Regions from separate parts of the Lysinibacillus sp. SGAir0095 genome, predicted to be linked through region 1. Evidence: riboswitches for the same ligand, from Rfam matches in the RefSeq annotation. Region 1 holds a riboswitch; each other region holds the start of a gene.
What was found. Region 1 has a riboswitch for S-adenosylmethionine ahead of metK (methionine adenosyltransferase). Riboswitches for the same ligand answer to the same signal wherever they lie in the genome.

Region 1 (8,107 bases):
AGTTCGTTGTCTTTCTTAAACTTAGCCATGGCGATGTAAGGATTAAACCCGCACATTCTACTTCATTTTTTTTCAGGAAGTTAACCGCCAAAGTTGCTCCAAAACCATGCCCCATAATAAAAACAGGCAACTGATATAATAACGCATTCTGCATTAATTTCTTAATAAACTCCGAGTATTCATTGAGATCTTCATCATGAATTTTGGCATATTTTGAATTCTTGCCATGACCGGGTAAATCACCCATAACGATGGTAAATCCTTCTGTACGAAGTTTTTCAATTAACCATGCATACCATTGATGATGTTCAAATGCACTATGTAAAAGAACAACAACTGCTTTAGCTTGTCCTTCTGCTTCCCATTTCCACATACTTGACCCTCCTACCCATAATAAAATGGGCAAACTTGCATTCTAATTTTCATTCTCTTCCTAATTTGATACGCTATACTATATCATACTGAGAAATGAGGAGATTTTCGATGATTTACCCTTTTAAAGACAAAATTCCTAAAATAGACCCATCTGTGTATATTGCGGATAATGCTGTGGTTACAGGTGATGTGAGGATAGAGGAAGAATCTACTATCTGGTTTAATACTGTCATTCGTGGAGATGTTGCACAAACAATTATAGGTAAACGATGTAGTATACAAGACTTGAGCTGTATTCATCAAAGTCCGAATAATCCGGTAATTATTGAAGATGAAGTAACTGTAGGACACCAAGTTACTTTACATGGATGCGTTATTCGAAAAAGAGCTTTAATTGGAATGGGTTCAATCATTTTGGATGGAGCAGAAATTGGAGAAGGTGCATTTATTGGAGCAGGCAGCCTTGTCCCACCAGGTAAAAAAATACCTCCGTATAGCTTGGCAATGGGCAGACCAGCCAAGGTAGTACGTGAAGTAACAGCTGAAGATCGAGAGGATATGGATCGAATCATTCGCGAATATGTAGAAAAAGGACAAATTTACAAATCACTTCAACTATAGCAACATATAGTGGTAGAAAGTCTTACTATTATTATTACAGGTATAACGCATTAAGCTTATACCTTTTTATCATTACTCTAAAAGCTTTACATAAGCTACCTATATAAAGGAGACGTATGATGAACCAATTTGAAACTAAAAGTGTTTACTGGGTTTTAGCGATACTTGTCATTGTCATCGCCCCGATTTTTGTGTTATTGACCCCTGCCATTCTATCAGTCGTTTTTTTTGAAGACCCAAATAAAATTGCCTTTATATCATTTGGCAAAAATTTAATCGTCTACACGTTAGCGTTTTTCTTTGCTTCTATTGCGTTAATATTGTTATATTTCATTAAAAAGCTTATTACAAAAATTGTTGTTATAATTCTAACTATTTTAGGATTTTGCAGCATCTTTTTATTAGGTGTCAATCATTATGTTTATTTAGATGAAAATTATATTGAGTACAACCCGTTAATTGGTAGTAAAGTAGTTTATGATTGGTCTGATTTATCAAGAGTAGGCCATGTGTATCCCAATGATGAATCTGGCAAAGAAATCTACAATTTCACCTTTAATGATGGGTATTATTTTGAATTTGAAGCTACGGGAGCAGTAGATTCCTCTATAAAAAGTAAAATCGACTCCAAAATTCGTTTACATAACGTCCCACTAGAACAAGAATTTCCCTCAAATGAAAACAGGTAGCACTCCTATGAATGCTACCTGTTTTATCTATATTCCCCTGCAAGAACAACTATTAAAGACTAGCTTTTTCTTTTAAAAGAGGAGCAATGTCTGTATTTTCCCAAGGAACATCTAAATCTGTACGACCAAAATGTCCATAGGCAGCTGTTTGCTTGTAAATTGGTCTACGAAGATCAAGCATTTTAATAATGCCAGCAGGACGTAAATCGAATAATTCACTTACCCATTCTACTAATTGCTCTTCCTTCACAATTCCAGTTCCGAAAGTATCTATTGCAATCGATACTGGACGAGCTACACCGATCGCATATGCTAACTGTACTTCAGCACGTTCAGCAAGTCCTGCGGCAACAATATTTTTTGCCACGTATCTTGCTGCATATGCTGCAGAACGGTCAACCTTTGTTGCATCCTTACCAGAAAAGGCGCCTCCACCATGACGAGCATAGCCACCGTAAGTATCAACAATAATTTTACGACCTGTTAAACCGGCATCTCCTTTAGGTCCACCGATAACAAAACGGCCAGTTGGGTTAATAAAGTATTTAGTGTTTGCATCAATTAATTCTTCTGGAACCACTACGTTAATAACCTTTTCTTTAATATCTTCTTGAATTTGGTCTAATGATACTTCTTCATCATGCTGAGTTGAAATAACAATTGTATCCACACGTACAGGCTTGTTTTCTTCATCATACTCAATTGTTACTTGAGTTTTGCCATCTGGACGTAAGTAGCCAAGCTCTTCAGATTTTCGCACTTCTGTTAAGCGTCGAGCTAATCTATGTGCAAGACTGATTGGCAATGGCATCAATTCTGGAGTTTCATTACATGCAAACCCGAACATTAATCCTTGGTCACCTGCTCCAATAGCTTCGATATCAGCATCAGTCAATGATCCTTCACGTGCTTCTAAAGCTTGGTCAACTCCTTGAGCAATATCTGGTGATTGTTCGCCAATAGCTACTAGCACAGCTAGGTTTTCTGCATCGAAACCATATTTTCCACGTGTATAGCCAATCTCAGCCACAGTATCACGAACAATTCCTTTAATATCTACATATGTAGAAGTAGTGATTTCACCTGCAACAAGTACTAAACCAGTTGTAACAGTTGTCTCACAAGCTACACGAGCATTTGGATCTTCTCTTAAAATTGCATCTAAAATTGCATCAGAAATTTGGTCACAGATTTTGTCTGGGTGTCCTTCTGTTACACTTTCTGATGTAAACAGTCTACGGTTTGTCATTTCGTTTCCTCCTAAGTTTATGTCGAGATATTTTCTCGATGTTGATACGGTACTCATTATCCATGTTAAACCCGCTCTACTAGTCCGTTATTTCAGCTGTTACCTTTTATTATTTGTTCTTCCTCTCCCATTTTTTAAAATTTAGTTAGGAAGTTTGGAATTATTGTTTTATTATTATGTATAAAACAGTAAATGAACAATACTTACCCATACAGCAATCACAGTAATTTATCAAAATTTTATTTCTGTATACTGTGGATATAAAAACACATTCTAAAATGGATATACGGTCTCTTCACAAATACATGGATTTAGAAAGGCACTGATAAAAATAGAAAGAAATGCTATACTTATCATTGTGTTCTAATTCGAAAAAAAAAATTCCTTATACTCTTGTTAAGTACATGAGTAAAAGGAATTGTGATTACATACATTACCTTTCACTCTTATCGTTCAAGGGTATTCCCTTGCATCAGGTTGGCACCATCGCGTTAAATGAATAACGCAGGTTGCCGGGCTTCATAGGGCCATGACCCTCCACCAACTCGGGATAAGAGTATCCGTTCAAGAATAAATCTTACGTAATGTATATTCACTTGTCAATCGTTTTTGAATATTTCTATTAAAGTTTCAAAATTAAAAAATAATTTTTGTATTAGTATAGACTATTTAATTCAATGTGTTATACTAATTATGAAAATAATCAAACCTCCCACGACTTTGGGAATTCTATAAAAAGGATGGTATTTAATCGATGAATTCAGTAGAAATTGCTAATGAGCTGAAGGAATTATTAAACGGCGAAAATATTAAAGTTCAATTATCCGTACCACAATTAGTGGAGAAAGCTACAGAACGTGGAGAAGCTACATTAACTGCTGATGGTGCATTAAGTGCTGAAACAGGCAAATATACTGGTCGTTCTCCTAAAGATAAATATATTGTAGAAGAAGAAAGCACAAAAGACAAAATCGACTGGGGTAATGTTAACCGCCCGATTTCTGCTGAAGTGTTTGATAAATTATATGTAAAAGTTGTCAACTATTTAAAAGAAAAAGATGAGCTGTATGTATTCAAGGGATATGCTGGTGCAGACAAGGACTCTCAGCTTCAAATCCAAGTAATTAATGAATATGCATGGCACAATCTATTCTGTCATCAATTATTCATCCGTCCAACTGAAACCGAATTAGCTACTCATAATGCAGAATTCACAATCGTATCAGCACCAAACTTTAAAGCAGATCCTACTGTTGATGGTACAGCTTCTGAAACATTTATCATCGTTTCTTTAGAAAAGAAGATTATCTTAATCGGTGGTACTGAATACGCTGGCGAAATGAAAAAATCAATCTTTGGCATTATGAACTACCTATTACCAGAAAATGATATTTTCTCTATGCATTGCTCTGCAAACGTAGGTGAAGCTGGAGATGTTGCATTATTCTTTGGTTTATCCGGTACAGGTAAAACGACTTTATCTGCGGATGCTAATCGTAAATTAATCGGTGATGACGAGCATGGCTGGTCAGATAATGGGGTGTTCAACATCGAAGGTGGTTGCTATGCAAAAACAATCAACCTTTCTGCTGAAAAAGAACCAGAAATTTATAATGCCATTCGTTTTGGAACAGTATTAGAAAACGTTGTAGTAGACCCAGAATCTCGCATTCCAAACTACGATGACAGTTCTTTAACTGAAAATACGCGTGCTGCGTATCCAATTCACTTTATCGATAATATCGTGATGCCTTCTGTTGCAGGTCATCCAAAAACAATCGTATTTTTAACTGCTGATGCTTTTGGTGTGTTGCCTCCAATCAGTAAACTAACAAAAGAACAAGCGATGTATCACTTCTTAAGTGGTTTCACTTCAAAATTAGCTGGTACAGAGCGAGGCGTAACATCTCCTGAGCCAGTATTCTCTACGTGCTTCGGATCACCATTCTTACCGCTTCCAGCTACACGCTACGCTGAGATGCTAGGTGAAAAAATTGATGAACACGGCTCACAAGTATTCTTAGTAAACACTGGATGGACTGGTGGAGAATATGGTGTCGGCACTCGTATGAAGCTTTCATATACTCGTACTATGGTTCGTGCTGCAATTGATGGAAAGCTAAACAACGTTGAAACTACACAAGATGCTATCTTTGGCTTACACATCCCAACAGCTGTTGAAGGTGTACCTAGCGAAGTATTAGATCCTCGTGCTGCTTGGGCGGATAAAGAAGCATACGATCAAAAGGCTGCTTTCTTATCTAACCTATTCAAAGAAAACTTCACTAAGTTCTCGAACGTTTCTGAAGATATCTTGCAAAAGGGTGGACCTTTAGCTTAATTTATAAACCGAAACAATTACAAAGCAGATTGCTCATGAGCAATCTGCTTTTTTTGTTAGATTAAAATACAATGTCCCAAAAGTCTACAACGTAAACTATTGGGACAGCTGAATAATCTATTATTTTTTAATCAATAGTTGGAGCCAATTTTTATCTAGATCGTTTTCATCCATTCACACAGTGCTTTTACGGTTTTTCTATTGACATCAGGTGGATAATGATGAGTAAGTCCGGATGCATACCAGGTTTCAACACGTTTCTTTTGATCCATTAACTTTTGTTCAAGATCATAGGATTGGTTTATGCTTACATTCTCATCCTCGGTTCCATGAATAATCAGAACTGGTGCATTTACCATGTCCACCTTTAAAAGAGGATTGCGCTCATCGTATTTGTCTTGTTCTTTATTTGGAGAGCCTCCAATTATTCTTTTTAGTGTTCTCCGCATGTCCACCCGTTCCATATACATTGATGTAACGTCGGATACTCCAGCCCAAGTGACAATAGATTTGACGTCATCCCTTAAAATAGCAGTCCATAAAGCCATTAATCCCCCACGTGAAAAACCAAATAAATGAACTTCATTTACATTGGCCATTTTTTTTAGGATATCCATGCTATTAACTGCATCAAAACGGTCCTCTCCCGCCATCTCGTCTCGACCTTCGCCGCCTCGGTTGCCACGATAATAAGGCGCAAACACAACCAAGCCTTGACTTGCAAATTGAGCAATCCTCGATGGACGGACCATGCCAATTGACTGAAGACCACCGCGTAAATACAGTAACGCTTCATACTGTCCTTCTTTTTTAGGTTTAGCTAATAACCCCTTTACTCGAAGCCCCTGTGACCAATAAATGATTTCTTGCAAGGCAACATTCGGATTTGGGGATGGATAGCTTCTAATCAACTCGATACTACCATTGTCTTTCATGATGGTTCACTTCCTGTAACATCTTTTTCATTCCATCGTCCTTCATATAGAAACTTAAATTCGGATGGTTTTCTAATTCTTCTGGAGTCAGCCAAGTCATGCCCAGTGTCTCATGCTCTTCTATAAATTCATCAATTTGATCTACCTTCCCAGTAAACACTGCTTTAGAAAAAGGAGGTGCATCATGGACAACATAATAGGCAAACCATTTCAAATCGGAAATTCTTACTGCAGTTTCTTCATAAACCTCACGAATTGCTGCTTCCTCTAACGTCTCTCCTGGTTCTACCTTTCCTCCTGGAAATTCTACTCCACGCTTTTTATTGATGGTACAGAGCCATTTTCCTTCATGGAAAACAAATACCAATACATGCTTCGCTTGAATTTCAAAACGCTCTTCCACAAAACTTAACTCACATTTATAACCATTTTCATCAGTAAAAGTAAACATACCTAAGCCACTTCCTTCTTACTAATAAGTCTAGCTAAGGGATGTTTTGGAATCAATGGAAATAAGGTAATTGCTCTACAAATTTTTTTGTATGTTCATCACCAAATTCATGAATTAACGCATATATTTTTTTCATTCTTGTATCAATTTCATCATTTGATTCGTCCAAGTGATATGGGAGATAAGGTAAATGAGCTCGAACAATATTATCGAATTCTAATGAATTTAACTGTAAAAATAATTTTTCAAATAAACGTGCTTTATCTTCCTCTAATTGAAGCTTAAATTCACAAGGCAATCCAAGTGGCAGATAGCTGTAAGATTGATTCGCAACAGAAACATAAATTGTTGTATCGATAATAATCAACTCCTTTTCAATCAGTATGAGCGAAAAAATGTTAGCTATTCATACTGTATAAAGGTGGTGATTTTATAATTATCATCTGGAATAAATAGGTTCAGAAGTTCTAATGTAATAAGAAGAAGCAGCCTACTATGTAAGCTGCGAAATTTTTTAAGAAGCTTCAAAAAAGTTCTACTTTGAGCTGACCTTACACAAAGCACAAAAATAAGCCGCAGAGTCAGCTAGTTGGCTCTGCGGCTTGTGTGCTAACCGGCTCAGCTAAAGAGACTTAATGCGAAATTTAATTAGTATATTGCATTTATTAAATATACCTAGGTTATATCTTCATCGTTCATTTAAGAAAGCTGATAGCATCCATACATGTTTTTCAAAGCTTTGGGCCATCGCATTTAACATATCTTCTGTACGATCATCGCCTTCTTCTGCGGCTTGTTCCATTGCTTCTTTTAGGAAGCCCATAATCGTTTTAAAATCACTAACGATAGTTTCGACCATTTCTTCTGTCGATTCTGTACCAGTCGCTTCTCGAATATGGGACATTTCTAAATGCTCTGTTAAAGTAGCAACCGGCTTTCCACCTTTTGTTAAGATTCGTTCTGCGATTTCGTCTAAATTTAAGGTTACTTCATTGTAAAGCTCCTCAAATTTTGCATGAAGCGTAAAGAATGAAGGTCCATTTACATACCAATGATAATTGTGTAGCTTTGTATAAAGTACTGAAGATGTTGCTACTAATTCGTTTAAGTGTTCTACTAATGGTTTGTTTGCCATAATATCCACCTCTTTTATTATTTGAACTAACTATTTAGTTTTATGAAGACATCATTACTATAACCGTTATAAGTTTGTTTAAAACATTTGAAATGGCATAAACTGTCTCATAATTGTTGGAAATGTACAACTTACAATCGTCTATTTTGTTTTATACTAAATATAGAGGTGATTCTATGGATACAACTTTAGCAATAATAATTCTTGTTGCCGTTATGTATTTTGTTATTATTATTGGCGCGATCATATTTATTATGAAGAAAAGAAAAAATATATTTAAGCAAACGATTGATGCAAAACCATTGCAGACC
Region 2 (8,107 bases), 1.5 Mb from region 1:
GAAACAGACACCAGCAAGTGTTCCACCTCGCTTTGCTCAGAACAAAATGAAAAAAGCTTTTGGGCAAGTGCCGAATACAAGTTACTATGAGCTTGGAAATCTACAAATTCAAAAAGTGAATGGGCAATATGTTTATATCGCGCCTGTTGAGTTTTCAGGATTTTTCAAATGGTATAACGGAAAAACAACTCCTGGTTATTTCACAATGAGTGCAACAGATTCAACAGATAATCCGAAATTTATTAAATCAGAAATGACCTATGTACCATCTGCTTTTTTAAACAATAATCTGGAACGCCACATCCGTTTAGAAAATCCAACTTTAATCTTTAATGGTGATCCACAGCTTGAAGTTGATGATGAAGGAAAACCCTATTACATTCGTTCTTACGGGGAATTTATTTCCGCTCGTAATGGTTTTGATGTAAAAGGGATTGTGAAGGTGGATGCAGCAACAGGGGAATCCGAAATCTTAACCTTGGATGAAGTACCTGAATTTATCGATGGTGCGGTTTCTCCAGAAGCAGTTAGTCTGCAAAATAGCTACTTCGGTAACTATTTACATGGATTTTGGAATAGCTTGTTCGGTAAAAAAGATGTGAAGCTGCCTTCAGATGAAGGAACAGAAGCAAATGTAAGTCCAGTCTTCAATGAAAGTGGCGAAATGTATTACTTTACAGACTTTACGAGTCCTAAAGAAGGCGTAGATTCAATGCTTGGATACTCCTTAACAAATGCTCGTACAGGTGAATCAACTTACTATACAGGTAATCTTGAAGAATCTTATATGGATTCGCAAGGTGCATTAGCTATTATCGAAAAGAAATTCATCGAAAAAGAATGGGAAGGCGAAATGCCGATTCTATATAATTTCTATGGAGAAGCAAGTTGGCTGGCACCTGTCCTTGATTCGAATGGATTCTTACAAAACTACTTTATTGTTTCAGCTGCAAATCCTGAAATTTCAGCCTATGGTACAACACCGAACGAAGCATTAAAGCAGTATAGAACGACGCTGAGTCGTGGTGGCGGAACGGTTGATGGCACTTCAAATTCAGAAGAAGCAACAATTTCCGGTGAAGTGGTTCGTGTGTATAAAGAACGTGTAGGCGATTATACAATCGTTACATTCCTATTAAACACGGGGCAAAACTTCACCATCAGTTCAGAAAATGCACCATTAGCAATCTATCTACAAGAAGGGGATCATGTAGCAATCACCTATTATGCAACTGGCGAGTTATTCCTTCCTGTTAAGCAAATTGTAATTGATGGGATTGCCACTCCGTAAATAAAATTAGCCCAAACCAACTTGTTGGTTTGGGTTTTTGTGTTTCTTTTTGAGGGAATGGGACAAGTGGCGGATATTCAGCAAAAGTTGGCGGAAATATTAGTAGAAGTGGCGGATATTCGCTAAAAGTTGGCGGAAAAATTAGTGAAATTGGCGGATATGCGACAAAAAGTGGCAGACCTATTAATAAAAGACGTGAATTTCCTTTGACCAAAAGACGTTAAATTAAAAAAGTGACACCAATGCAAACACTTAGTTCGCCTTTGGTATCACTGTTTTTTATTTCCAGTTAAAGCCTTTAGAAGCTAGGAATTCCTTGATATGCGGTCTTCTTTGTTCAACTAGGAAGTCGGCCATTTGTTTTGTCCAGTTGGCCATTTTTTGATTTGAGCTACGGCTTGCGTAGTATTCTTCCATTGTCGCATCATATTCGTCAAGCAAAGTATCGTATTTATCAACGTCATAACCGTTTTCGTGTAGAATGGCTTCGACTGGAAGACGTGGTTTTGTTTCATTTTGTTTTGCTGGTGTTCCAATTGTCATGGCAAATAGTGGGAATACGTATTCAGGTAAGTTAAATAGCTCGCTAATTTCTTTCGGATTGTTACGAGCACCACCAATATAGCAAATACCGTAACCAGCATCTTCAGCAGCAATTACAAAGTTTTGAGCGAAAATGCCAACATCTGCAATACCAACCAGCACATTTTCAGCACTATCTGCAACAATATCGACACCTTGTTTTTCCCCCGCTACTTGAAGGCGTTTAAAGTCAACACAGAAAAGAAAGGCAGCACCCGCTGTTTGAAATTGGAAGTCGTTTTTTGATAGCTCTCCTAATTTTTGTTTCTTTTCTTCATCTGTTACCCAAATGACACTATAGGCTTGTACAAAGTGTGAGCTAGCTGCCATTTGTGCTGTTTGGATTAAATCGACAACAGTTTCTTTTGAAATAGCTTCACCTGTATATTTTCTAACAGATGAATGGCTACGTAATAACCCTTTTGTTGACATCTCATTTCCTCCCCTAAAATAAGTTTTCATAATTTTAGCCTTACAGAGCAAAAGTGCTCCCTAAGGCTATGATAGTATATTTTGGAATTAGATACAAAAATGCAATCTCTCAGCCGGGTTTGAGAGATTGCATTTTCTGCGACGAAAGCAAAAGCGACAGTCGCAAAAAGGGCTCAGACGGGTTTGAGAGATTGCATTTTCTGCGACGAAAGCAAAGCGACAGTCGCAAAAAGGAGCTCAGGCGGGTTTTTAGAGATTGCATTTTCTGCGGCGAAAGCAAAAGCGCCAGTCGCAAAAAGGAGCTCAGGCGGGTTTGAGAGATTGCATTTTCTGCGACGAAAGCAAAAGCGCCAGTCGCAAAAAGGGCTCAGCCGGGTTTGAGAGATTGCATTTTCTGCGACGAAAGCAAAGCGCCAGTCGCAAAAAGGAGCTCAGGCGGGTTTTTAGAGATTGCATTTTCTGCGACGAAAGCAAAAGCGCCAGTCGCAAAAAGGAGCTCAGGCGGGTTTTTAGAGATTGCATTTTCTGCGACGAAAGCAAAGCGACAATCGCAAAAAAAGCAGAACTCAGGTTTTCGAAAGATCGCTATCGCTTCTTCTTAAAAGCAGCTGTAACTTTTGGTTCCGTCCCGAGTCGCATACGGTTGATGTTCTCGATATGAAGATAAAGTGCGATTAATAATAAAGTCAGTGTAATAATGAATGGCCCAATTGTTGGTTCGATTAAAAGTGCAGTGACTGCGAATATAATATATAAAATACCAACGCCAATAAGTAAATAATTTGTTAAAAGCGATGTAATCACAAAAGCAAGTACAGCAATTAATCCCAATTTCCAATTCAGTGCAATAAAAATGCCAATTAAAGAAGCAGTACCTTTTCCACCGCGAAACCTCATATGAATTGGGAAGTTATGGCCAAGGATTACTGCTGCACCAGTAAGGTATAGTAAAAGTGAAGTCTGATTAAGGGTAAAGGATTCAAAGTTAACTAAGTAGAGACGTATGAATACAATTGCTACTATTCCTTTTCCAATGTCGATTAAAGCAACAAGAACACCATATTTCCAACCTAATGACAGGGTTGCATTTGATGCTCCTGCATTCCCATGTCCAACTTCTTTCAGGTTTACGCCTGAAAGTAATTTAGCAATATTAGAGCCATGAATGCAGCCAATTAGATAACCTGCTAATAATATAAAGATAATGGCATAAAGCAAAATGAAAACTCCCTTCAAAGTATGCTTTTTACAATATACTCTATGATTATATAAGATGTTTCAAATATTTTCGAAATATTTTAAAAATGCAGTTGACATAGTAGATTACTATGCTTTATAGTTTCTATAACGATGGAACATGAATCAAATACCTTTATCCAGAGAGGCGGAGGGACTAGGCCCTACGATGCCCAGCAACCAGCGATTACGCAAAGGTGCTAATTCCTACAGATTTTGATTAGATCTGAGAGATAAGGGGAGGAAAAATTGCAACTTTGCAGCCCTCTTCTTAGAAGAGGGCTTTTGTTTTTCCATAAGGTCCTCCTCATTAGTTAGATCACCCCATCGATTCTATTTTAGGAGGAGAAAACATGTCACAGCAACGACCGGAAACACAATTGCTTCATGGAGGGCAAAAGCCAGATCCAGTAACAGGAGCAATCGCAGTACCCATTTACAGAACAACGGCTTATGCTTTTGAAAACACTGAGCATGCACGAAAGCTTTTTGCACTAGAACAAACGGGTAACATCTATTCACGTATTATGAACCCAACTGTCGATGTTTTTGAAAAACGTGTGGCTTTACTTGAAGGTGGAACAGCTGCAGTTGCGTTATCTTCAGGTGCAGCGGCCATTGCTTTTTCTATCTTGAATATTGCTGGTACAGGAGATGAAATTGTTTCAGCAGGATCGCTTTATGGTGGTACCTATAACTTATTTGCGAATACATTGCCACGCTATGGTATTACAACGGTATTTGTAGATGAGAGTAACCCTGAAAATTTTGAAGCGGCCATTACGGACAAAACAAAAGCAATTTATGCAGAAACAGTGGGTAATCCAAGCTTAAACATTTTAGATATCGAGCGAGTAGCGGAAATTGCTCATGCGCATGGACTTCCGTTAATCATCGATAATACTTTCCCATCCCCATATGGATCGAATCCAATCGACTTTGGAGCAGATGTTGTGGTACATTCAGCAACTAAATGGATTGGTGGTCATGGTACAACAATTGGAGGTGTCGTAGTAGATGCCGGTAAGTTTGACTGGACAAGCGGACGCTTCCCGGGATTCACTGAACCAGATGAGTCTTACCACGGCATACGTTACGGCATTGATACAGCAGGGGCTGCTTTTGCAACAAAGTTGCGGGTTCAATTATTACGCGACTTCGGTCCAACTCTAAGTGCGGATAGTGCATTTAACTTCCTTCAAGGTTTAGAGACGCTTCATTTGCGTTATACAAAGCATGGAGAAAATGCATTGAAGGTTACAGAATACTTGGAAAACCACCCATTCGTGGAATATGTCAACTATCCAGGCAAGGAAAGCTTCCCATCGCATTCATTAGCGAAAAAATACCTGAAAAATGGTTACGGCTCTATGATTACATTTGGCATCAAAGGTGGCCGTGATGTAGGAAGTAAAGTAATTGACAATGTCCAGCTTTTCTCTCATGTGGCAAACGTAGGGGATGCAAAATCTCTAATTATTCACCCTGCTTCAACAACTCATCAACAACTATCGCAAGAAGAGTTAAAGGTGGCTGGTGTTTCTGAAGAGCTCATTCGCTTGTCAGTTGGCTTAGAGGCTGTAGAAGATATCATTGCAGATTTAGATCAGGCTTTGGAAAAAGCGGTTGAAAATATTGCACAAGCAAACGCCTAATTAGATAGATGGAATTGGTGAAAATGACCTTTCACTCATTTGTGAAATAGGAGAGTTTTCACCAATTTTATCTAATGCCATTCATTCGGTTATGTTGCATCTTAAAACCTAGTAATTCAATTAGTTTTATTGACTTTTAGGTGTTTAATTCATATAATATCTAATATAGAGAAAACTTATCGGAATTAAAATCTATCCCTTGCAGGTTAAATTTTTAATTGGTTTACAGGTTTTCGATACGGTATTACTTAGTAAAAGGAGTGTTGTTAAATGGGAAACATCTATAGTGCGCAAAATATCGCAGCATATTTTATATATGAATTAAATGAAAAAGGTGCCTTTATAAATGCATTTTCACTTCAGCGTTTATTAGCTGGTGTAGATAATCTTTGGCATAAGACATTTGGACATACAGCGTACAAAGAGGAAATTGCAACATTTTCAGAAAGTAATTATTACGTAAAAGAAGTTTTCGAAGCGTACAAAGAGTTTGGAAATCATCACTTGTCAATACCGGCAAAGGAATGGCATTTAGAGTATGGTCAATTCCAGCTTGTTCAGCGCACGTATGGCGTACCCGTCTTTACAACTAAAGAAATGCTGCTAGTTAATAGTGTCATAAATAAATTTAAAAAAATGACCATAAATCAAGCATCCTAGCAATCTCCCATTTAACAACTCCTAAATAGTGTATTTGATTTAAACCTGTATGATTTGATACAGGTTTTTTTTATTTTTTGCAACTTAAAGTTTTGCTCTGTTGAAAACTTTTTGGAAAGTGCATAGGTATTATTAGTAAACAAATTAACTGTTCCAAGAAATGAATGAAAGGATGTGAATTATGAAGGAAAAAGAAATGATTCAACAGATAAAAAATGGAGACGTTCGAGCATTTCGTGAATTATATGATCTTTATTTTGATTATGCCATTAGAGTTGCAACAATTATCATGAACCATCAGCGTTCAAATGCAACAGATGCAGTACAAGAAACCTTTATTCGTGTTTATCAAAACATCCAAAGCTATGATACTAGTCGTCCATTTAAAGCATGGTTTTATCGGATTCTCATTAATGAATGTAACAGGATATTAAAACGGGATGGCAAAATCCTTAGTGTAGGTGAGATCATGGTCGAAACGAAGAATGATGGGCAAATGGGTGAGGATATCTCCCGTTTTACTGAATATGAGAGTTTGTATAGTGCCATTGAGAGTTTGGAGCAGCATCACCGGATTCCCATTGTATTGAAATATTTGAATGGCTTTAAGGAGAAGGAAATTGCAGAAATATTGAATGAAAACATCAACACGATTAAATCACGATTATATAAAGGGAAACAAAAGTTAAAACGTTTACTGCAAACGGAAAAGGGGGGAAGTCAGAATGGATGAAAAAAACCTGGAACGGGAAATAAAAAATGCCATCAATAAAAACACCGATGATTATTTAGAAGATAAGGAAGAGATCTGGAGTCATATTGAATCGAGGTTGGATTTGAAAGAACAAAAGGGAAATGGAGCTTTAAGAATAAACAAAAAATCAAAAAGGCGGTTGCGGGGTGTTTTGATAAGTGCTGCAATCTTAGTACTTATTTTCAGTGTCATTAATGTAACGACTACGGGTCAAGCTTTTGTAGAGCGAATGAAACAATACTTTGAACCGGAAAAACATGTAGTAACTGAAATTGAAGGAAAACCAGAAGAACAAGAAGTAATTCTCCATGAAAAAGCCGATTATGTGATTTATATCGACGAAGAACGGTACAAAATGATTCAAGAGGGCGACAAAGACCTAATAACTACGAAAGAACCTTTGGAAGAAAGATATCCAGAAGTTTCTATGACGATTTCTCAAGTAGTCGATAAAACACCGGAGCAACTAGCACAGGAATATTCACATGAGCTAAAAACCTCTTTTGCAACAGTAAAAGAAATAGAATCAGTAACAGAGCCGGTGGAGGGACTTTTAGTTGCAGCAATTGATGGGAGTGAATGGGATAGCAGGGTAAGTAAGATCTATATTATTTCAAATGGGAGAGAAGGCAGCTTTGTTTTCAATATTAAATATTTCCTTGAAGCTGCAGAGGGACATGGAGCAAGATTCTACCACATGCTAGAGGAGTTTCAAGTCGTCCAACCATAATTACTATGCTATAATAATAAAAAGGTATCTCAAACGAAGAGATACCTTTTTATTTATACATATTGTGAGAGCTAATTAATTGAAATTTATTTTTGGCATATTAAAATATAAATTATTTATGAATCTTTTTGACCTTCTTAGAAAAACAATTGTCCACCTTAGGAAGAATGTTCTTGAGTTCCTTCCAAATATAAGATAAAATTCTCTTAAGTTAAATTTTTCGAATTGTTTGTTATTATACTGATAATTACTTATCGGTTTGGCGTAAGATAATGTAAGGAGTCGTATATCACCTATCCTTATAAATTCAGATTCGTAGACACGCTAATTAGGTAGGATGTTGAGTGAAGATGGAGGCGAGTATAGAAATGGCAACAATCAAGGCGGCCATCTTAGGTTTTGGCACAGTAGGTCAGGGTATATATCATATTTTAAATGAAAAACGCGAAGAGCTTCGCGATAAACTAGGATTAGAAATAGAAGTTGCTAAAATTTTAGTAAGAGATACAACGAAAGAACGTGTACCAGGTACTGCACATCTATTAACAGATAGTATAGATGATTGCCTTTCAGTAAAAGGGATCCAGGTTGTATTTGAAGCCATTGTAAATGAAGAGCCTGCATTTGGTTATTTAAAAAAGGCTGTTGAAAATAAGTGTCATGTCATTACTGCCAACAAAGTGATGTTTGCTAAACGAGGACTGGAACTGCAGGAACTTGCTAAGCAAAATGGTGTATTTGTCGGATATGAAGCGACAACTGCCGGC
Region 3 (8,107 bases), 99 kb from region 1:
CTGCCTCAATTGCTTCTTGAATAGAAGCAAAAGCAAGATATGGATTGATCGCATCTGCACCAAAACCAACTAAAGCTGCAAAATGGTGTACTTCACGTGCTTCTCCACTGTTGGCAATAATGCTTACAAGCGTCCGTTTACCTGTACGAACTAAATATTGATGTAAGCTACTAACTGCTAGCAATACTGGAATAGACGGTGTATTCACATCAACTAATTCATCAGACAGCACTAATAAGGAAACCCCATTATCGATCGCTGTATCAGCTTCATCGAATAGTCGCTTTAGTTCGTCTTCCAATGAATTTTCATATTGAAGTGTAAGAACTGCATGTCGGAAATGCTTATTCTTACTACTTGTAATCTCGTTTAACTCACCATCAGTTAATATAGGTGTTTCTAGGAAAATCCGGCGGGCATTATCAGCATTTGGATGCAATAAATTCCCTTCAGCTCCTAGCAAAGTCATCGTCGAAGTTACAATATGTTCACGAATCGAATCAATTGGTGGGTTTGTAACTTGAGCAAATAGTTGTTTAAAGTAATTAAATAAAGATTGTGGACGATCTGATAGCACTGCTAACGGTGTATCATTTCCCATTGAACCAATAGGGTCTTTTCCACTTTCAGCAACAGGTACAATATACTTCTGAACATCTTCAAATGTATATCCAAATGATTTTTGGCGTACTGCCAGTTCATCAACCTCTTTTGGCGTTTCTCCTTGTGCTTCAACAGTTACTAAGTTTTCTTCTAACCACTGTGCATAAGGCTCAGCCTGTGCCATTTCGCTCTTCAACTCTTCATCAGAAACAATTTTCCCTTGTTCTAAATCGATTAAAAGCATGCGACCCGGGCTTAGACGTTCTTTATATAAAACATTGTCTTCCTCAATATCTACAACCCCAACTTCCGAAGAAAAGACAATCATATCATCCTTTGTTACATAGTAGCGTGCTGGACGTAATCCATTACGGTCCAAAATAGAACCAATTTGTTTGCCATCTGTGAAACAAATCGCAGTCGGTCCATCCCAAGGCTCCATCATGCTTGCATGGTAAGCGTAAAATGCTTTTTTCTCTTCCGAAATATGTGGGTTTTCAGTCCAAGGTTCTGGAATAAGCATCATCGCCGTATGTGCTGGTGTACGACCAGCCAAGACAAAGAATTCAAAAGCATTATCCAGCATAGACGAGTCAGAGCCTGTGTTATCGATAATAGGTAACAATTTTTTCAAGTCCTGACCAAAGGCCTCAGAAACAAATCGTTGCTCACGGGCAGTCATCCAGTTGATATTGCCACGCAAGGTGTTAATTTCACCATTGTGAACAATATAGCGATTTGGATGTGCACGTTCCCAGCTAGGAAACGTATTCGTTGAGTATCTAGAGTGCACAATGGCAAATGCTGAAATAAAACTTTCATCTTGAAGATCAATATAAAATGCACTAACCTCTTCTGGCGTCAGCAATCCTTTAAACACCATTTTTTGGCTGGACATACTTGGACAGTAAAATTTCATATCATTCTCTTTTGCCCAAAATTCAGCTTGTTTACGGATTAAATATAATTTACGTTCAAATGCTAAAGAATCCTCAACATTTTCTCCCTTAATAAAAACTTGGCGAACAACAGGAGCTGTTGACTTCGCAATTTCACTTAAAATCTCTTTATTTGTAGGAGCAGTTCTCCAGCCAATTAGCGTTTGGCCTTCTTGCTCGATTAATTCGTTAATTTTGTTTTCAATGGATTCTCTCTCTCTATTATCCTCTGTGAAAAACAGTTGCCCTACTCCATACTCACCTTTTGCTGGCAAGTTTAACTCCGGGCAATTTAGTTTGAAAAATGCATCTGGAATTTGTACCATTAATCCAGCTCCATCGCCAGTTCTACCATCGCCGCCGCGTCCTGCTCGGTGATCTAAGCGACATAACATTTCTAGTCCGTTTTTTACAATTTCATGTGAAGCGTGTCCCTTTATATTTGCATAAAAGCCGATTCCACAAGCGTCATGTTCAAAACTTGGTGAATAGAGCCCTTGTGCCTTTGGAAACTGATGAAAAGTCATGTAAATCCCCCCAAATCTTCGTGAATACCTTATTTACATTGTAAAGTTTTTAGAATAATATAAACAATATATACTTTGGATAGAATTAATCTAATATTTAGATAAATGAGGTGGAAACGTTGGAATTACGCCAATTGCGATACTTTGTTGAGGTAGCTGAAAGAGAACATATCTCCGAAGCAGCCGAACATTTACACGTCGCCCAATCTGCAGTGAGTCGACAAGTTGCAAACCTTGAGGATGAGCTAGGCACACCACTTTTCGAACGAGTTGGTCGAAATGTGAAGCTAACACCAATTGGTAAAATCTTTTTGGAACACACTGTTACCGCATTGAAGGCAATCGATTTTGCTGTCAAACAAGTAGAAGAATATTTAGATCCTGCTAAAGGGACTATCAAAATAGGCTTTCCTACAAGCCTCGCAAGCTACGTCTTACCAACTGTTATTTCCGCCTTTAAAAAAGAGTACCCGAATGTACTTTTCCATTTACGTCAAGGTTCCTATCGTTATTTAATCGATGCTGTCAAGAACCGAGAGCTCAACATTGCTTTTTTAGGCCCTGTTCCACCAAGTGACGAAAGCATAAATTCAACAATTCTTTTTAGTGAAAAAATTCACGCCCTGCTTCCTGCGAACCATCCATTAGCAAATGCTAAAAAAATCGTTCTGCCAGATATCCGAAAAGAGAATTTTGTTCTTTTCCCAGAAGGCTATATTTTGAATAAAGTGGTTGTAGATGCTTGTAAAGCGGCAGGATTCGTACCAAGCATTACTTCTGTAGGCGAGGATATGGACGCTTTAAAAGGGTTAGTGGCTGCCGGTATTGGAATTACTCTACTTCCTGAAAGCTCACTTTATGATTCTACCCCTCGCTTCACCGTGAAGATGGCGATTGAAAATCCAACTATTACACGAACTGTAGGCGTCATCTATCCTACAAACCGTGAACTGGGACCTTCTGAACAAGTATTTTTGAAATTCATCGAGAACTTTTTCTCAAGGTTGAATCAATTTTTATAGAGGTTCGATGTGAAATGAATGCCCAGAGCTATATTAGCTTCTGGGTGTTTTTTATGTGGTTATTTATAGAGTATATCTCTTGTGAGTTACGTCTAAATTTGCTTCAAAAGGGGATAGAACATGTCAATTTGCATTGACGTGTGTTCATTACTTTTATGTAATGCATATCTAGCCAATTTCCCTTCCCAAATGCAGTTCATTAATTTTTCTCTCAAGTATCTTTAAAATAAAAAAACGGTGAGGAAAAAATCATTTTCCTCACCAATTCAAATTATTCGTTTACCGGTACTACAGCGCCGCCCCACTCATCAATGATGAATTGTTGGATTGCGTCAGAGTGCAGTACTTCAACTAAGCGTTTGATTGCTTCGTTATCTTTGTCTTCAGCACGAACTGCAATTACGTTTACATATGGAGATTCTGAGCCTTCAATGGCAATTGAATCTTCTAAAGGATTAATATCTGCATCGATTGCGAAGTTCGAGTTGATTACTACAGCATCCCCTTCGCCTTCTTCATAATACGTTACTAGCATTTCAGGAGCTGAGCTAGCGTCAATCTCTAAATTTTTAGGGTTTTCAACGATATCATCTACTGTAGCTACCGTTTTATCGATTCCATCAGCTAGAGTGATTAACCCTTTAGCTTCTAGAAGAGATAAAATACGCCCTTGGTCAGATACTGAGTTTGAGATAATTATTGTAGCGCCATCCGGAAGTTCGTCTAAAGATTTATATTTTTGTGAGTAAATTCCGATTGGTTCAATATGGATGCCACCAGCATTAACGAAATCATAGCCTTTTTCAGCAATTTCAGTTTCAAGATAAGGAATGTGTTGGAAATAGTTTGCATCTAATTCTTTAGAATCTAAATCTTGGTTAGGCATTACATAGTCTTGGTAAGGTTCGATTTCTAATTCGATTCCTTCTTCAGCTAAAATTGGTTTTGCTTGCTCTAAGATTAAATCATGTAACCCGTTAGAAGCACCAACCTTTAAAGTTACTGATTCTTTCTGTTCAGTTGCCTCTCCATCTGCAGACCCATTTGTAGAAGTATTTGTTTCCTCTTCTTTAGCAGTTCCACATGCAGCTAATGCAAGTACAACTACTGATAATAATAAGAATGATAAAAATTTCTTCATATAGTCTTTCTCCTTTTCTCCTGTTTCTTCTATATGTGAACGGCCAAACCGTCAGCACCAATTACCAAAAAATAGTTGTTAACGTTTATCAGTCTTTGTTGTTATAAAGTCTCCAATAAATTGAAGAATAAACACGATTAATAAAATGACAATCGTTGCCATAAGCGTTACATCATCACGGCTACGTTGGAAGCCATCAATAAATGCCAGGTTTCCTAATCCGCCAGCTCCGATAATTCCAGCCATTGCCGTGTATCCAACTAATGCCACTGCAGTCACCGTAATACCAGAAAATAATGCTGGTAGGGATTCTGGAATTAATACCTTCCAAATAATTGTTGAAGTTTTCGCTCCCATTGATCGAGCCGCTTCAATGACACCTTTATCAATTTCTCTTAAGGCGATTAATACTAGTCGAGCATAAAATGGTCCAGCCCCAATAATAAGTGCAGGTAATGCTGCCTCAACTCCTCGGATTGTTCCAAGCAGGAATTTTGTAAACGGAATTAAAAGAATAATTAATACGATAAATGGGATAGATCTGAATATATTAACAAGAGATCCTGTTAATAAATTAACCATTTTATTTGCCCAAATTTGGTGTGGGCTTGTCAAAAACAGCAATATTCCAATTGCTAGTCCAAGTACAAAGGTTACTCCTGTAGAAATTACCGTCATATATAATGTCTCGTAGGTAGCTTCCCACAATTTTACCCAATCAACATTCGGAAATAATTGATTAAACATGGTCAATCACCTCCGCTTGAATTTCTCTCGTCTCTAAAAGTTTAAATGCTTCTTCAACCTGATTTGGTTTCCCATCGATTTGTACAATTAATGTTCCATATGGGCCACTTGTAGTTTGTGTAATATTTCCGTGAACAATATTCACTTCAACATCAAATTCCTTAATAATTTGTGAAATGACTGGCTGTTCCGTTTTATTCCCAATAAACGTCAGTTTCACTAGTTTCCCTGTTGGGTAGTTGACTAGAATTTGCTCGATTGATTCCTTGGATTCTTTTGTTCCAGAAACCTGCATCACGAAATTCTTAGTGATTTCAGCTTGTGGATTTTGGAAGACCTGTAGCACTTCTCCCGATTCAACTACTTGTCCAGCTTCCATTACCGCTACACGTCGACAAATTTTGCGAATGACATGCATTTCATGTGTAATAAGTACAATCGTTAGCCCGAGACGCTTATTGATGTCTAGCAATAATTCCAAAATTGCATCCGTTGTTTCTGGATCAAGGGCACTTGTTGCCTCATCGCAAAGCAATACTTCCGGATTATTTGCAAGGGCTCTTGCAATCCCCACACGCTGCTTTTGACCACCCGATAATTGAGATGGGTAAGCATTCTCTCTTCCAGTTAAACCAACCAAATCGATTAACTCTTTCACACGTTTTGTTCGTTCTGCCTTCGAAACTCCTGCAATTTCTAATGGAAAAGCAATGTTCTCTGCAACTGTACGCGACCATAGCAGATTGAAATGCTGGAAAATCATACTGATTTTTTGTCTTGCTTGGCGAAGCAGCGAACCTGAAATAGAAGAAATTACCTGACCATTCACTTCTACCGTCCCTGTGGAAGGTTTTTCCAGACCGTTAAGTAAACGAATCATTGTACTTTTTCCTGCGCCACTATAACCGATAATTCCAAATATTTCACCTTTGTTAATGGATAAATTAACATCCTTGACAGCTGTTATCTCTCCATTTTTTGTTTTATATATTTTCGATATGTCTTTAAGTTCAATCATATGCGACTCCTTACTATGCGTTCTATAGCGAACCGTAACTATGTATTCTTATATCTATACTTGAAGGTATTTTCAGTTTACCCATTTAGCGATTGTGAAATTTATAATCTAGCAATTATTTGAAAACAAAAAATCCCTTCTACCAAGACAAGTAGAAGGGAACGTAACTGTATTGTTTACGTTAACCGTTCTCTTATCTTCCAAAGTATCCACTTCGCGTGACTTGGCACCTTTTCACAAAATGTGATGGTTGCCGGGCTTCATAGGGCACTTCCCTCCACCGCTCTTTATAAGAGTTACGATATTAAATTTTAGATTATGGATGTTACTTTACCATGTTAGTTCTCTATGCGTCAACACTTTTTTTCAACTTCTCATAGAGGAATGGTACAGATTGGAAAGCATATACTTTTTCGACATTTCCATTTTCACTGATTAGTAAACATGGAACACTTTCAATTTGATAATCCATTGCTAAATTTCCTAAGTAATTAATATTTGCCTTGCCTAGAGGTAAATCTGGCAAAAGGTTTTCGATAACATCCATCATTTTCGATGCGACAGCACAAGTTCCACACATCGGCGTATATAGATAAAAGGCAACTAAGGAATTTTTCTCCTGTTGTTGCGCCCAATTTTCAATTGTCCATTCTTTCATTAACCATCATCCTACTCGTTCGTTTAGGTAATAATACAACTATTTACGTCTCAATTGATGAAGATAAATATTGCTTATGCACCGAGAATTTGGCATCACTTAACAAATTTGCCAACACTTTTTTAGGAGCATTCGCCACTTCGATATATGTTCGAGGTATGAAAAGATGAACAGCCTCAGAATAAATTCTTTTTGTTAGCTTTCTCAACTTTTCTCCTGAATTATCCGCATCAAATAACGTATAGAGTTTACATTCTTCAAATGGTTCCAGAAGATCTAATAAGGCATCCTCACTAATCGTACCATTCGTACAAATAATTTTAACATCCTCAGCAAAGATTGGTGCAATGTTTAACTTATCCGATCGACCCTCAACAATTATACACTTATCAACTATCATTTGCTTCACCCCACGATTTGTAGTAACACAGCTAAATAACGTCTTCAAATATGCATAAGGATAATGATTGAAAAGCACGGTTTTCATTAGTGAAAATCGATGTCTTTTCTCACTGATTTTGTGAGACTGTCTACAAATGATCAGTGAAATAAAAGATATGGTTATTTATTATATTTAGATTGTAAAAAAAACGCCAGTGGTTTTCTGGCGTTTTCTTTTTATATCATATTCATATTATGCGTCAATTAATTCATCATATTGCTCAGGAGTTAATAAAGCTTCCACTTCTGAAAGATCAGCCGGTTCAATTACTATCATCCAAGCTTGTTCATAAGGTGATTCATTTACAAATTCTGGACTATCTTCAAGCTCGCTATTGATTTCAACCACTTTACCTGAAATTGGTGCGTATAGTTCTGAAACTGTTTTTACAGATTCCACACTACCGAATGGTTCGTTTAATTGAATTTCGTCGCCAACTTGTGGAAGTTCAACGAATACAATATCGCCAAGTTCAGATTGTGCAAAGTGTGTAATTCCAATGCGTACTTTTCCATCTTCAACTTTTACCCATTCGTGTTCTTTAGAGTAACGTAAATCTTTCGGTGTGCTCACTAAAAACCCCTCCAAATATATGTAATTCATACATGATAAGTTTGACATATTTCATAACCAAAAACAAGATAGAGTATGGCTTTATTTCCAAGATTCGATGAAGTCAGACTCTTTAAAGCCTAAAGTAACTTTTTCTCCATCTGTCACAAGCGGTCTTTTGATCAACATGCCGTCAGAAGCCAATAATTTCAGCTGTTCATCTTCTGACATTGAACTTAATTTATCTTTTAAGCCCAATTCTTTATACTTCATACCAGATGTATTAAAAAACTTTTTTAAAGGAAGCTCACTTTTTTCCCAGATTGTTTTTAATTCTTCTTTCGATGGGGTCTGTTCCACAATATGAATCGCTTCAAAGTGAATATCATTGTCCTTCAACCATTTTTCTGCTTTCTTACAAGTTGTACAACGCGGATATTGAATCAATTTAAGCACCAT
Region 4 (8,107 bases), 800 kb from region 1:
GATCAATATATGAATTGAAAAGGTCGACTTTAAAATATAAGTTGATAATCATAAACGAAGTGTCCGAAAATCAAGCTGTAATAGAGTTCTTATTCCGCAAAAGACAAATAACCTATACAGTATTAACAACTTTCAAACTATTTTTGTCAAGCTACCAAGAAGGAAAAAATCTTGATATAATAAAGTTTATGAGAAAAATTTGAAACGAACAGGAGGGGTGTAGTCATGGTGCAAAAGATGGAAACGATTGAGACTGTTAAATGCTTTATTGTTTTAACGAATACGGCTCGAGAGGCCATAAAACAACACTTTCAGGATGAACACTCCTTCTTCAAGCTACAAAATCCCTTTGATGTTTATATTGAAAAGCAATCTGTCGAAGAAACTTCTTTATCATTAACAATTTTCTTTGATAATCAGCGAAATGAAAAATTGAAAAAGAAATTTGACGAACGCGTAGTGATTATGGATTGTGCATTCGATATGAAAAATGGTTTGGTTGCAAAAAGCTTCCGAACTCGAGGTAAAAATACACCTGTTGCAACAAATCGTCGGCAAAGAATGCGTATTCGCTTTGTACCGTCTCGGATAAACGGCCATACATACCCGAAAGAATTTATCTCTACCTTAGCGGAACTACCGATTGCGCAAGAACGATTTGACTTTGTCAATAAACGTATATCCAGCTGGGAAGGTTACTTAAAGGTCCAATATAAAAATGCTTCGATCGATGATATTGACGCAACCTTTAATTCCATTCAATATAGCTCCGACTATTCAAAGGTCACTCTTCGTTGTAACGGAGTTGCTGATAAGGAATGGAAGCAGCTAAAGGGTCTAAGTGCTTATGTGAAAGGATTTCCTCGAGAAATTGGGGAAGTTGTGAAAACCAATAAGCAGGAGAGGACCGTTCAAATTGAACTAAATCCAAAAGTAGCGAAGCTTGCACGTTCCAATGCTTTTGATTTTTCGTCTGAATCTATTACTTTTAGTAATGCCTCAACAAAATCGCAGTTAAACCGACTGTTAAAAGGCTTCGAGCGACTAAAGGAAGGCTTGTCAGCAAACCCAAACTTGGAAAATATTCTATTTGAAGATACACCGAAAATTAGTGAGCGGAAAAATGAAGTAGAGATTGAATTCCATAATAATTTAAATGAATATCAAAGGGCTGCTGTTGCTGGAGCCATTTCAGCAGAGGATTTATATGTTATTCAAGGGCCACCAGGTACAGGTAAAACAACAGTAATTTCTGAAATTTGCTACCAAAATGCTAAAGCAGGTCTAAAAACTTTAATCGCTTCACAGTCAAACTTAGCGGTGGATAATGCATTAAGTCGATTATTATCCAATAAGGATATTCGAATTCTTCGTTATGGACGTACCGAGAGTATCGAAGAAGAGGGTAAAAAATTTATTGAAGAAAATGTTGCCGAGTATTGGAAAAAGCAAACCTATGAAGCCATTACAAAAGAAATAGAGGGGCATAACTTAAAGGAACAGCAGTTAAAAGAAGAAATTACGAACTGCCAAACTGAAATAGCAACCCTAAACGATAAAGAAATTAGATTACTTAAGGAAATAAAAAACAAGGAAGCTGCTAAGGAAAAATTAGCGGCCATTTCAGAAGATATTTCTGGAATAAAAAAACAAATCATTCCCCTTAAAAAAGAACGTGAAAAAACAGAAGAAACACTCCAAAAGCTTATTGAATCGCGCGATAAAATTTCAGCTCGTTTAAATGAATTAAGGAATAGCTTAGAAGCGATTGGTACTGCCACTACTATCGATGAAGAGGTTCAAAAAGCAAAAAACAATATTGAAAAAAGTCAAAGAATGCTTGAATATATTCAAGTGAAATCCGAGCTTGAAACAATTGAGTTACAGTTAGATGGGGTCAAAGGCCAAAGAAAAAGCTTTGAAGAGCGCAGTAGCATGATGGATGCAACTATACAAGAAGTACAAGCCTTAAAAAAGGTGCATGAAGTCGAATCGTTCATAGAAAATAATCAAATACGTAGAGGGTACGTCCTAAATCGACTATTTTCTGACATGGAAAAAATTCATGAACAATTGATAGGCTTCAAATCAATTAATGAAATTTCAACTCGGTTAGATAAAGCAATTGAGTATAGTAGATCTGCTCTTGGAATCCAAGTACAAGCACCGGATTTACCGGTAAATCATCATTATTCTCTACAAGAAATTGATGAATTTTTAACGAAGCTAAGCCGTGCCTTTGCGCAAAAGAAGATTAATAAAGACAATGGGGTTCGTTCCATTCAAGGTCTTTATATAAGAAGACTCGTCTTAAATGAATTAGCCCATCGTTATCGCGCTTTGATTGATGAATCGCTATTAGTTTTTAATAAAATCAAAGAAGATATGGTTGATCAAATGCTGCAGCAAGGTGGAATTGATCAAAGTGCTATGCTTTCGTTAAAAACAAATGAAGAAAATCTAATTGCCAGACAAGCTCAATATAAAGCACAACTCCAAACCTTTGAATTCACAATACAGGAAATTGAGTCTATTCCTTCAATCGCAGAAATTCAAACTGTTCGTGATGTATTGGAAAAAGAAATAATGGAGCTCGAGCAAAATAAAGAAAAAATCGATGGACTAAAAAACCAAGAATCGAAAAAACAGCTTGAGCTTGAAAGCCTACAGGAGCAAATCACTACTGGTGAATCCGTTTTGAAAGAGACTATTGCCCAATTAAAAGAGCTTAACTCTAAAGGAATTCAGCTTGAAAAAGAAGGGGAGCAATTAGAGCAAATTACGAAGCAAAATCCTGAACTAGAACTTGAAAAAACAAAGACCAGAATGGAACAAGTAGAGCAAGATATCGAAAAATTACATAAGAAGATCGAAATGCTTCCAGTTGCTAAAAATATGCAGCTTCAATGGAAGGCTCTACTTGAACAAGCAACAGAACATGACTTGGACGAAATTCGAAAACTTTATGTAAAACATGCAAATGTAATTGGGACAACATGTGTTGCTTCTGCCAATAAAGAGTTTATGGAGAATTATCCGATTTTTGATGTGGTTATTATTGATGAAGTATCTAAAGCAACGCCTCCAGAACTACTGTTGCCAATGCTCAAAGGGAAAAAGGTTGTTCTAGTTGGTGACCACCATCAGCTACCGCCACTAATCGGTGATGATACATTTGAAGAAACATTGGAAACCGTTATCAAAGAAAGTAATACCTTTGAAGAAAAACGTGAATTAGAAAAGCTTCTTGAAGAATCTCTTTTTGAACGTTTATATAAAAACCTGCCAGCATCCAATAAGAAAATGCTTGCAATTCAATACCGTATGCATGAGAACATTATGAAAACTATTTCACCTTTCTATGAATATGGAAATGATTCCTTACAATGTGGTCTTCCAGATTCAGATGCTATACGTGATCATAAATTGGATAGTCCATTCATTAAGCGAAAAGAACATCTATTATGGGTGGATATCCCGAACAAGCAAGAATTCTTCGAGGAACTATTAAAAGAAGGCGCAAGTTTACTAAATGAATCGGAGATCAATGTTATCCGAAACATGCTAATTGATTTAAATGAAGCTACGGCCAATGCAAAAGCGGAAGGGTTAATTCCTGAAGATGATTTAAAATCAATTGGGGTTATTAGTTTCTATGCTGCCCAGGTAAAACGAATTGATCGACTTATTGAACAGGAACTAAACCTCCCTCATTTACACATCCGAACTGGTTCTGTCGATAAATTCCAGGGGATGGAGATGGATGTGATTTTGGTGAGTATGGTTCGTAATAATGATAATAAATATGGTGATATCGGATTTGCCAAAGATTATCGTCGTTTAAATGTTGCTTTATCGCGAGCAAGAGAATTACTTGTATTAATTGGAAGTACAGAAATGTTTGTGAATCGTCCGAAAAAAGAAGAAACTCGCAAAATGTATAAAACACTATTAAATACTGTGAAGTCCCAAGACGGTTATCGAAATACAATCGAGAGTTACATTTCGTAAATTTAAGGAGGAAAAATGGAACTACATTCCTTACAGAAATCGCTTGAGTTAGAACTTACACAAAAAACGGAAGTTTCAATACTTCAATCTGATACTTGGTGTGTTCCGGTGCATACCTTAAATGTCACCTATAAACCAGTCATTCGAACAAAAATGGATATTCTAATGAAAATGCTTTTTCTTTCACTGAAAGATACAAAATTTGAAAGTGCTGAACAAATTAGTGAAATTCTCCTGGTAGAACAACTTTTTGTAGAGGATTTGTTATCAAAAATGCAAAAGACCAACCTAATTGCAAAAGTAGATGACTACTTCCTATTAACGGAAAAAGGGCAGAAACAGTTTGAGAATGGAGTTTTTGAAGAGGAGCAGGATGGAACTTCAACCGAGCTTCTTTATAGCCCGACTCATAGAAGTTTTTTAAAGGGCGATATAGAAGAAGTTCTCGAATTTGAAGATTTTCCAGAGAAAATTTTCCGTTATCAAGTACAAGATACTGAGTTAAGCTTTGAGGATCACCTTGTGATCAAGGAGCTGCAGTCTCAAAAAGAAGAAATTGAAGAACCTGAGGAAGAACAAGCAAAACTTTTTATCACATCTATCGATTCTGTAGAAAATGTCCAAGTCAATGATGTGCCATGTATCGAATTTTTGCTTTATGATGAAGTAAAAGATTTATTTTCTACTCGCGTATGGAATACTTTAACGAGCAAATGGGATGAAACTTTAGAGCAACTCATCCAAGAAACTGACAAATCAACATGGCGAGATAAATTGACACGACAATAGGAAAATTCTTTTGATTTCAAAAATGTAATATTAATTTATAAAATAGAAATATGGAATATTGCAAATATTTATTCTCTATGTTAATATTTAAATAATTTCATCTATCTTATCAAGAGAAGCAGAGGGATATGGCCCAATGAAGCTTCAGCAACCTCTAACATCGTTAGAAAGGTGCTAATTCCAGCAAGACTTATGTCTTGGGAGATAAGAGTGCGCGTATAACTAATACCCTCTCATTCTCACGCTGGAATGAGAGGTTTTTTATTTGTCTGATTTAGATGAATTCGGCATGTTAAGAAATGGGGGAACAAGAATGCCTATCAATATACCAAAGAATTTGCCTGCAGGAGAAATATTGCGTAAAGAGAAAATTTTCGTCATGGAAGAAGACCGTGCAAGTACACAACAAATCCGACCATTAAACATCTTAGTGTGTAACTTGATGCCTGAAAAAGAAAAAACGGAGCTACAGTTATTACGCCTTTTAGGGAACACACCATTACAAACAAACGTGACATTTCTAAACACAGCTACGTATGCTTCAAGAAATGTATCAAGATCACATCTAGATACTTTTTACAAAACTTTTCATGAAATAAAGCACCGGCGTTTTGATGGGATGATAATTACAGGAGCACCAGTGGAACGAATGGAATTTGAAGAGGTTAGTTATTGGGAAGAAATATCCCAAATCATGGACTGGGCTCAACTTAATGTTACTTCCTGTATGTATATTTGTTGGGGAGCGCAGGCTGCCCTATATAAACATTTCAATATCGGGAAGTTCGAGCTTCCTAAAAAATGCTCGGGTGTTTATTCCCATGTCATTACTGACCTAACAGTTGACTTAGTGCGTGGATTTAGCGATGAATATGTTGCACCGCATTCTCGTCATACTTCTGTTTCGCTAGAGGAAGTACAAAATCATCCAGATTTACTGTTACTTAGCTATTCAGAAGAAGCGGGTCCCTTCATCGTACAATCAAAAGACACAAAGCATATTATGATTACTGGCCATTTAGAATACGATGCGACAACATTGGCGGATGAATATGCACGTGATGTAGAAAAAGGGGACACGGTAGACATTCCTGTGAATTACTTCCCGAATAATGATCCAAAGAATACGCCTAAAAATAGTTGGCGTGCCCATTCATATCTTCTTTTCTACAATTGGTTAAACTATTATGTATACCAAGAAACTCCATTTGATTGGCACTATGTAGAAGATACAATTGAGTTCCATATTTAACAAGTGAGCCATGTGTTTGAAACACATGGTTTTTTTGTGGGCAAACCACTGTATGAATTTAATTTTTTCCAATAGTCGATGGATCTCATCAAACTTTTTCTGGTTTATCAAAGTCTCCTAAAACTACTTATCCCCAAATATTGTGGGTTTTTATCATTTTGGAATGAATAGGGATTATTTTTATAGAAAAAATACTATTGGAAGGAGGCAAAAATTTGTCTGAACAAATGAATTATGGTGAGGATTATAAATATATTCCTATGTCATCAGTTTCTAGTGGAAAAGGTCAAGAGATTATGCCTGATATTTATTCATTTACTGTTCAGGTTGTCAATTTGTGTATGATTGGCGAACCGAACAATCCGACAGGGTGGACTTTAGTTGATGCAGGGATGCCCAAATCCGTTAATACGATTATTAAAGAAGCTGAAAAGCGCTTCGGATCAAATGCACGTCCAAACGGCATTGTGTTAACCCATGGGCATTTTGATCATGTAGGGGCAATAATCGAGTTAGTCGAGCATTGGAATGTCCCCGTTTATGCCCATGAATTAGAAATTCCATATTTAACAGGGCAAAAGAGCTATCCTGAAGCTGACTCAAGCGTGGAAGGTGGACTTATTGCAAGGATTTCTCCTTATTTTCCGAACGAGCCAATCAATTTAGGACACCATGTAAAACCTTTGCCTAGTGATGGTTCAATCCCGGTGCTAAAGGATTGGAAATGGGTGCATACACCTGGGCATTCTCCTGGACATGTTTCCTTCTTTAGGGAAACAGATAGTGCATTGATTGCTGGTGATGCTTTTGTAACGGTTAAACAGGAATCCCTCTTTAAAGTTCTGGTACAGGAAAAGGAAATTAGTGGTCCGCCGCGTTATTTTACATCTGATTGGAAGCTATCCTGGCACTCCGTAAAGATACTGAAAGATTTAAAACCGACTGTCGCCATCACAGGCCATGGTTTACCGATGAAAGGTAGTGAGTTGACTGACAACTTAACTAAATTAGTAAATGATTTTGACCAAATTGCAATACCAAAATACGGCCGTTATGTCGATGGTTTAGAAAACTAAATAAATTCATGAAAAAAGGATGCGATATGCATTCTTTTTTTCGTAATGCCTCCTAAATAAAACTACTGAATCTATGAATATCACCACTTCCTCTCTAATAGAATGATTTAATATTTGCGAGACTCATTAACCACACCTTTGTTAACTTTACTTCCGATTTTTTTCTAAAGCGCTTTCACTGACGATTTCAATTTAAAGGGAGTAGAAATGACAAGAATCTATTTAAAAAAAATATTAAAGATAAAAAGAGGTGAAAATTTATGTGGAGTTTATTTATTATTGCACTATCTTTAATCTTGCTTGTGGTTTTAGCTATGCGTGGCTTTACAATTGTCATTATTGCGCCAGTTGTCAGTTTGTTTGTTATTGTCCTGAATAATATGCCGATTTTGGAGACCTTTCAAACAGCCTATATGAGCGGCTTTACAAATTATGTGAAGAACTATTTTTTAATTTTCTTATTTGCTGCGATGTTCGGTAAGTTTATGGAAGAGTCTGGGGCTGCACGCACAATTGCCGACTATCTATTAAGGCTGTCCGGTAGAAAAAGCAAATTGAGAGTATTGGTCACAATCATGTTCGTTTGTGCACTATTAACCTATGGTGGAGTAAGCTTATTTGTTGTCATCTTTGCTATTCTACCAATTGCAAAACCAATTTTTAAAGAGATGGATATTCCTTGGCATTTATTCATTGCGGCATTTATGCCAGGTATGGCTACTTTTACGATGACGATGTTACCAGGAACTCCTGCTGTACAGAACATCATTCCTACAACCTATTTGGGAACAACAGTAACTTCTGGTGCATGGATTGGGTTAGTGAGTGCAGTTGCAGTAATCATCTTAAACATTTGGTACATCCGCTTCGCTTTAAAACGCTCTGAAATACGCGGTGAAACTTTCGCCAACATGAAAAATCTAGAAAAAGAAAAGGAACCAATAGACGACAAATACGCCGACAAGAAATTACCAAGCCT

Region 2: linked by a shared signal. The riboswitch ahead of C1N55_RS01475 (O-acetylhomoserine aminocarboxypropyltransferase/cysteine synthase family protein) and the one ahead of metK (methionine adenosyltransferase) in region 1 are both predicted to bind S-adenosylmethionine.
Region 3: linked by a shared signal. The riboswitch ahead of C1N55_RS15160 (methionine ABC transporter ATP-binding protein) and the one ahead of metK (methionine adenosyltransferase) in region 1 are both predicted to bind S-adenosylmethionine.
Region 4: linked by a shared signal. The riboswitch ahead of metA (homoserine O-acetyltransferase MetA) and the one ahead of metK (methionine adenosyltransferase) in region 1 are both predicted to bind S-adenosylmethionine.

What each region holds. Positions count from the first base shown of each region.
Region 1 is NZ_CP028083.1:2,941,698-2,949,804, forward strand. It holds gene C1N55_RS14470 (alpha/beta hydrolase) at 1-373, opposite strand, end outside; gene C1N55_RS14475 (gamma carbonic anhydrase) at 484-996, shown strand; gene C1N55_RS14480 (hypothetical protein) at 1,116-1,685, shown strand; gene metK (methionine adenosyltransferase) at 1,738-2,934, opposite strand; SAM riboswitch class I at 3,378-3,491, opposite strand; gene pckA (phosphoenolpyruvate carboxykinase (ATP)) at 3,689-5,275, shown strand; gene C1N55_RS14495 (alpha/beta hydrolase family protein) at 5,431-6,210, opposite strand; gene C1N55_RS14500 (NUDIX hydrolase) at 6,194-6,661, opposite strand; gene C1N55_RS14505 (transposase) at 6,714-7,028, opposite strand; gene C1N55_RS14510 (Dps family protein) at 7,350-7,796, opposite strand; gene C1N55_RS20585 (hypothetical protein) at 7,973-8,107, shown strand, end outside.
Region 2 is NZ_CP028083.1:295,642-303,748, forward strand. It holds gene C1N55_RS01460 (hypothetical protein) at 1-1,291, shown strand, start outside; gene nfsA (oxygen-insensitive NADPH nitroreductase) at 1,571-2,305, opposite strand; gene C1N55_RS01470 (glycerol-3-phosphate acyltransferase) at 2,891-3,523, opposite strand; SAM riboswitch class I at 3,675-3,781, shown strand; gene C1N55_RS01475 (O-acetylhomoserine aminocarboxypropyltransferase/cysteine synthase family protein) at 3,895-5,196, shown strand; gene C1N55_RS01480 (hypothetical protein) at 5,467-5,856, shown strand; gene C1N55_RS01485 (RNA polymerase sigma factor) at 6,038-6,589, shown strand; gene C1N55_RS01490 (hypothetical protein) at 6,582-7,340, shown strand; gene C1N55_RS01495 (homoserine dehydrogenase) at 7,709-8,107, shown strand, end outside.
Region 3 is NZ_CP028083.1:3,040,945-3,049,051, forward strand. It holds gene gltB (glutamate synthase large subunit) at 1-2,068, opposite strand, end outside; gene C1N55_RS15145 (glutamate biosynthesis transcriptional regulator GltC) at 2,188-3,090, shown strand; gene C1N55_RS15150 (MetQ/NlpA family ABC transporter substrate-binding protein) at 3,362-4,231, opposite strand; gene C1N55_RS15155 (methionine ABC transporter permease) at 4,310-4,978, opposite strand; gene C1N55_RS15160 (methionine ABC transporter ATP-binding protein) at 4,971-5,996, opposite strand; SAM riboswitch class I at 6,187-6,292, opposite strand; gene C1N55_RS15165 (thioredoxin family protein) at 6,343-6,654, opposite strand; gene C1N55_RS15170 (toprim domain-containing protein) at 6,698-7,054, opposite strand; gene gcvH (glycine cleavage system protein GcvH) at 7,289-7,669, opposite strand; gene C1N55_RS15180 (arsenate reductase family protein) at 7,751-8,107, opposite strand.
Region 4 is NZ_CP028083.1:2,140,820-2,148,926, reverse strand. It holds gene C1N55_RS10535 (DEAD/DEAH box helicase) at 226-4,011, shown strand; gene C1N55_RS10530 (hypothetical protein) at 4,027-4,800, shown strand; SAM riboswitch class I at 4,904-5,011, shown strand; gene metA (homoserine O-acetyltransferase MetA) at 5,114-6,052, shown strand; gene C1N55_RS10520 (MBL fold metallo-hydrolase) at 6,268-7,128, shown strand; gene C1N55_RS10515 (GntP family permease) at 7,389-8,107, shown strand, end outside.